3 regions of the uncultured Pseudomonas sp. genome follow, and region 2 is predicted to be linked to each of the others. Evidence: predicted binding sites of a transcription regulator. Region 2 holds the regulator's gene; each other region holds the start of a gene.

Evidence for each region. Region 2 encodes FliA, which starts transcription of late flagellar genes. Its sites were predicted from a motif close to CTAAAGTTTNNNNNNNNNNNGCCGNTAA; they were not measured.
Region 1: a site for FliA is predicted at 906-933, ahead of motA (flagellar motor stator protein MotA). Genes of this name have one in related genera too.
Region 3: a site for FliA is predicted at 1,019-1,046, ahead of Q0V31_RS05715 (methyl-accepting chemotaxis protein). Genes of this name have one in related genera too.

Annotation. Positions count from the first base shown of each region.
Region 1 covers NZ_OX044366.1:1,813,306-1,815,572, reverse strand. The annotation lists gene motA (flagellar motor stator protein MotA) at 1-849, opposite strand, end outside; gene Q0V31_RS08480 (HDOD domain-containing protein) at 970-2,267, shown strand, end outside.
Region 2 covers NZ_OX044366.1:4,142,916-4,145,182, forward strand. The annotation lists gene Q0V31_RS19285 (protein phosphatase CheZ) at 1-205, opposite strand, end outside; gene Q0V31_RS19290 (chemotaxis response regulator CheY) at 224-598, opposite strand; gene fliA (RNA polymerase sigma factor FliA) at 692-1,438, opposite strand; gene fleN (flagellar synthesis regulator FleN) at 1,435-2,265, opposite strand.
Region 3 covers NZ_OX044366.1:1,179,368-1,181,634, forward strand. The annotation lists gene Q0V31_RS05710 (FAD-dependent oxidoreductase) at 1-875, shown strand, start outside; gene Q0V31_RS05715 (methyl-accepting chemotaxis protein) at 1,170-2,267, shown strand, end outside.

The DNA.
Region 1 (2,267 bases), 2.3 Mb from region 2:
GCTCCCACGCATGGCTTGCTCAAGCTCGGTAAAGCTCGGGCGGTGCGCGGGGAAGAGCACTTTGCGCGAGAACTCGACCGCCAGCGAGGGCGGCATGCCTGAGGCTGAGGCCACCAGGCCGGCCTTGATCGCCTCATACACGTTCAGCTCTTCCTTGGCGTCGTGCTCCAGTGAGCCGGCCAGCGGACCGAAGAAGCCATAAGACGCCAAAATCCCGAGGAAGGTACCCACCAACGCGGTGCCGACTTTCTCACCGATCTGCGCATTATCTGCATCAGCAAGGATCGACATGGTAATCACGATGCCCAGCACCGCCGCCACGATGCCCATGGCAGGCATGCCGTCGGCAATCTTCGCCACGGCATGCGCCGGGTGATCGAGTTCTTCCTTGAGACTGGCGATTTCCATGTCGAACAGCCCTTCAAGCTCATGTGGGGCCATGTTGCCGGACGACATGATGCGCAGGTAATCGCAAATAAAGGCGGTCATCCGCTGATCTTTGAGGATGCCGGGGTATTTGCTGAATATCGGGCTGGCGGCAGGGTCTTCAACATCGGCCTCGATGGCCATCATGCCTTCGCGGCGACTCTTGTTGAGAATCTCGTAAATCAGTTTGAGTACATCGAGGTAGTAAGTATGGGTGAAGCGTGAGCTGAACATACTCAGCGACTTCTTGAACACCTGCATAAACATGCTGCCAGGGTTGGCCTGCAGAAAAGCCCCCAACGCAGCGCCGCCAATGATCATCACCTCAAAGGGATGAACCAACGCCATAAACTTACCGCCAGAGAGAATAAACCCGCCTAACACGCTAGCGAATACAACAATGATGCCGATGATTTTTGCCATATAAAAGAGACTTGCCAGAGAGAGTAGAAAGGGGCTTTGTAAAACAACCCTTCTATTTATCGGAAGATTTGCGCGAGACTATAGCCAGTTAAGGTCAAAAGCCAGCTTGTCTCAACCCTCATGCCAAAGCCTATTCACTATCCGCGCACCCTGACAGACTGGCTGAAACAGCTGGACAACCAGCTATTGCCTGCATCCATCGACAGCCTGCAGAGGCTGCGCCGAGCGCTGGCGGACAGCAATCGCTCAATGCGCGAACTGGCGGAGTTAATGCAAGGCTGCCCGGCACTGGCCCTCAGCGTAATGCGCACGGCTAACCGCAAGAGCAGCGGACTCAGTGAGCAGACCGACAGCCTCGAAGCCGCCATCAACCGCCTCGGCATCAAACGCACTGAAGAGTTGCTCAACCGCCTGCCAGCCCTGCCCGAGCAGGAGTTACCCAAAGCCCTTGGGCAGATCCTACTGATCAGCCAGCATGCCAGCCAGCAGGCCAACGGCCTGTTCGCCGGTCGCCTGGCGCGCCTATGGCAAGAAGTACACTGGGGCAGCCAGCTATTTCTCGCACCCATCTGGACGTTATTGGCCGCCCACCCCGAGCTGTTCGAGGCCTGGCAGCAGCGGGTACTGGTCAAAGGCGAAGCGGCGGCCAAGGTCGAAGATGAACTACTCGGCGTGCCTTTGTTGACGCTATGCCTGGCACTGAGTGAGCAGTGGAACTTGCCGGAGTGGATCACCCTGGGCTACCGCCTACTGGTCAACGACCGGCGCTTACTGGTCAAAGCCCTGCATATTGCCCGCGACAATCAACATCCCCTGCACCAGCAGCAGTGCCTGGACGCTGACAGCAACTTGCGCCGCTGGCTGACCCAGCCGGCCAACAGCATTCTGCTGGCCAACGGCTTGGCGATTTCCGCACACTACGCTTGGAACAGCCCACACAGCCTGCGCTGGCAGCGCCTGACCGGTTTATTCTTGCAACTGCCGCTGGCAACCGTGCAGCAGTCGCTGCACCAAAACGCAGTCACCAGCGCCCGAAACCTCCCCAGCACAGAACTCTGGCACCCGGCTGAAGCGTTGATCTGGCCGTGGCAAACGCGCCACCTGCACGCCTTGGTTGAACCGCCCAAAACCGCAGTGGTGAGCGCGTGGCGCCAGCAATGTGCGCAGTTGCTGGCGCAACCCAGTGCGTTTGCCAACGTGCTGCAACTCACCGCCTGCGCCAACCTGGCGCTGCAGGCCTGCGGAATGTCGCGCGTACTGATCCTACTGGCCGACCGCAACCACACCCGCCTGGTCGCGCAACAACACAGCGGACTGGATAAAACAGCCGCCAGCCTCAGCCTCGACCCACAACACAGTCAGGTGCTGCGCCGCCTGCTGAGTGCCCCGGCGCAGTTAAGGTTGAACCCGGCCAATAT
Region 2 (2,267 bases):
GCTGAAAGTTGACGATGGCGTTATGCAGCTCACGGGTTAGCTTGCCAACCTCGTGATACAGACCACGGTCTCGCGCCTTGTTCAGCTCATGTATGAGCTGCACCGCTTCACCAAAGTTGCCTTGCTCGAGGCTGTCAACCAGTTGGCGAGCGTTGTGCTTCAGGGACGTCTCAAGCTCACCCTGAACGGAATCTTTACGTTCCATAGAACCTCATGGCAGACATCAGCCGTTGACCCGCTCGAATATCTTCTCAATCTTTTCTTTCAGTACCTGGGCCGTGAACGGTTTGACCACATAACCGTTAACCCCAGCCTGAGCGGCTTCGATGATCTGATCGCGCTTGGCTTCAGCAGTAACCATCAGTACCGGTAGGCTTTTCAGGCGCTCATCTGCACGCACGGCGCGCAGCAAATCGATACCGGTCATGCCTGGCATGTTCCAGTCCGTCACCAGAAAGTCGAAGCTACCGCTTTGCAGCATTGGCAACGCCGTAGTGCCATCATCGGCCTCTGCGGTGTTGGTGAACCCCAAGTCACGCAGGAGGTTCTTGATGATCCGTCGCATCGTTGAAAAGTCATCAACGATGAGGATTTTCATGTTCTTGTCCAAGTCGACCTCCGTACAGTCCCAGCGCACCCAGCAACCTGCATGCGCCTTTAATCGTGAAACCAGCAGCGTTAGCGAAGCAACTCAGCGTGCGCGCCACTCACCCAGGCGGGCGCGCAGACGAGCGGCACACTGACTGTGCAGTTGGCTTACGCGTGATTCGCTCACCCCCAACACTGCGCCGATCTCTTTAAGGTTCAATTCTTCATCGTAATACAGTGCTAACACCAAGCGCTCGCGCTCCGGCAGGTTGCCGATGGCATCCGCCAAGGCCGCCTGAAAGCGTTCATCTTCCAGATCACGAGAAGGTTCGAGGTGGTGGCTGCCAGCGTCTTCACCCAGCTCGCCATGCTCGCCGTCCTGTAACAGGTCGTCGAAGCTAAACAGGCGGCTGCCTAAAGTGTCGCCAAGAATGCCGTAGTAATCTTCGAGACTCAATTGGAGTTCGGCCGCAACCTCTTGATCTTTAGCGTCTCGGCCGGTTCTGGCCTCAACTTTTCGAATTGCATCACTGACCATGCGGCTATTGCGATGCACCGAACGCGGTGCCCAGTCGCCTTTGCGCACCTCATCGAGCATGGAACCGCGAATGCGGATACCGACGAATGTCTCGAAGCTGGCACCTTTACTGGAATCGTATTTTTTTGACGCTTCGAGCAAGCCGATCATTCCGGCCTGAATCAAATCGTCAACCTGCACACTGGCCGGTAAGCGCGCCAACAGGTGATAGGCAATGCGTTTGACCAGAGGCGCATAGCGCTCGATCAGCTGGTGCTGGGAATCCTGCGCCTGCGCTTTGCTATACATACGAAGTCCAGAGGCTGCTGTCATATGGCCGGGTCTGCAATCGGTTGCTGCACCAGACGCTCAACGAAAAACTCCAAATGGCCACGCGGGTTGGCCGGTAACGGCCAGGCGTCGACTTTCTGGGCTATCGCCTTGAACGCCAGTGCGCACTTCGAACGAGGGAAGGCTTCGTAGACCGCGCGTTGCTTCTGCACGGCCTTGCGCACTGATTCGTCGTACGGCACGGCACCGACATACTGCAGGGCAACGTCGAGAAAACGATCAGTGACTTTGGTCAACTTAGCAAAGAGGTTACGACCCTCCTGCGGGGTATGGGCCATGTTGGCCAAGACCCGAAAACGATTCATGCCGTGATCGCGGTTGAGCAATTTGATCAACGCATAAGCATCGGTGATCGAGGTCGGCTCGTCGCACACCACCACCAGTACTTCCTGCGCGGCACGGACGAAGCTGACCACGCCATCACCAATACCTGCGGCGGTGTCGACAATCAGCACATCGAGGTTATCGCTGATATCACTGAATGCCTGGATCAACCCGGCATGTTGCATGGGCGACAGCTGCACCATGCTCTGAATGCCTGATGCGGCGGGTACGATGCGAATACCGCCAGGGCCCTGCAGCAGCACATCGCGCAGCTCGCATTCGCCACTGATAACGTCTTCCAGAGTGCGTTTGGCACTAAGCCCCAACAACACGTCGACGTTGGCCAATCCCAGGTCGGCGTCCATCAACATGACCCGGCGTCCCAGCTCGGCCAAGGCCAATGCAAGGTTTACCGAGACGTTGGTCTTGCCGACGCCACCTTTGCCGCCGGTCACCGCAATCACCTGTACGGGATGCATACCCATAA
Region 3 (2,267 bases), 3.0 Mb from region 2:
CGCTGTGTCGCGCGGCCAAGGTCGAGCTGCTCATCAGCCCGCTAGAAAGCCTCTCCGCCGCCCAGCAGCAGGTGCAGCTGGCTGATGGCCGCACCTTAGATGCGAGCTGGCTATCGCTGAATGTCGGCGCGCAAGTCAGCGCACCACCGCAACAAGGCGAGGCCATGCAGCTGCTGGCAGTAAAACCCTTCGATCGGTTTATCCGCGGCTGGCAGCAATGGCAGGCCACCCCCCAGCCCATGGCGATTCTCGGAGGCGGTGCGGCGGGGGTCGAGTTGGCGCTGGCGTTGGCCGACAAGGTGCCGCAGTTGTCGCTGTTCTGCGCCGGCCACCTGCTCGATGGTTTGTCGCCTGGGGTACGCCTGCGGGCGCTGGGCCATCTGCGCCAACACGCCGTGGAAGTCCGCGAAGACTGCCCGATCAGCCGCATCGACAACGACCGCCTGCTCAGCGGTAATGCGCCGGTCTGGCGCGGTCAACGGCTGTTACTGGCCAGCGGGGCCGAGGCGTTTGCCTGGCCAGCACACAGCGGCCTGGGCTGCGATGAGCGCGGCTTTGTGTTGATTGCACCAACGCTACAGAGCTACACCCATCCGACCATTTTCGCCGTGGGCGACTGCGCCAGCCTGCCCGGAGCGCGCAAAAGCGGGGTCTACGCGGTGCGCCAAGGCCCGGTGCTCGCCGCCAATCTGAATGCCGCGCTGCGCGGTCTGCCGCTCAAGCGCTACCGCCCGCAACGGCAGAGCCTGGCGTTGTTGGCCACCGGCGATGGTGGCGCGCTGCTGGATTGGCACGGCTACAGCGCCGGCGGCCAATGCTACGGCCGCTGGAAGGACTGGCTGGATAAGGGCTTTATCCAGCGCCATCGTTTTTAGCGGCGTTAACCGAACTCATGGCCAGAAGCAGGGCTAAGGAATTAACCCGCCTGCGACCAAAGTGCCATAGCTGAATACGCCCGGGGCTGCTCGAATCAGGCGCCCGTTAACGGTTACTCACTGGGTGTATCAGCCGCCATGGTCTACAGATTCGCCGACAACAGCCGATTGCCTAGCCAAGCCTATCCAACTGCACGCACTCAGGCGTCCGCCAGCATGGCCTACGCAGGGCTTAATGGCGCGCCACAGCGACCCTCTGCCGCTGGGCTCATAATAAAAATAATGAGGTTTGTCATGCGCTCTGCTTTTATTACCTACCCCAAGGCCTGTCTGCTGCACGCAATCGGTTTGGCCGGGTTGATGGCGGCCTACCAGCAGATGCAACTGCCTTGGTTTATCAGCATTCCGTCCTTTCTGCTGTTGGCCCTGTGGCCCTGGCTGGGTCCCTGGCAGCGCCAGGATGAAGAGCAGCCCGCGCACCCCAGTAGCCACGACGAGTCGTTCAACCGCCTCAGTCAAAATCTGTCACGGCAGACCTGTCATAACGCCCTGGCGGCCGCTGAGGTGGCCCATGCTGCGCAGCAATTGGCCGGCAAACTGCAGTCGCAACTGAGCGCCACCGAACAGATCAACCAAGCCGCCGACGCCATCACCCACACTGAACACGACAACGCCCAGCGCGCCGAACAGACCCTGCTGGCAGCGCAGGGCGCGCGACAGAGCAGCAACAGCGGGCAACAGCAACTGCGTGAAACCATCACCACCATGCAGCAACTCAGCGCGCAGACCAGCACCAGCCGTGAACTGATTGATGGCCTCAGCAACCGCACCGAACAGATCGGAAAAGTTACCCAGGTGATCCAATCAATAGCCAACCAGACCAACCTGCTGGCGCTGAATGCCGCCATCGAGGCCGCCCGTGCCGGCGAAATGGGCCGTGGTTTTGCCGTGGTCGCCGACGAGGTGCGTAACCTGGCCGGACGCACCAGCAGCGCCACCGAGGAAGTCACGCAAATGATCAGCGACATCCGCCAGCAAAGTGCGGCGGTGGTCAGCCATATGCAGCAACAAGCTGAGCAGCTGACCCTGGCGGCAACACAGGTCGAACAAACCGGCGAGCAATTGCAGGGCATCGCCAGCCTAGCCGAAGAGGTTGAGAGCCAGGTCGGGCAGATCGGCAGTGGCACCCGGCACAACCACGAGCGCCTAGCTGAACTGTCGGTGGCGGTCGGTCAATTGCGCAGCGATGTCGACGGCAGCGAAGGGCAGACGCGCCAGCTCAGCAGCGCCGCCGGGCGTTTGGTCGGTCTGGCAGAAAGCATCAGCGAACAACTCGCCGGCGTCGGTTTGGATGACTACCACCAGCGTATTTTTGATCTCGCCCGCCACGCC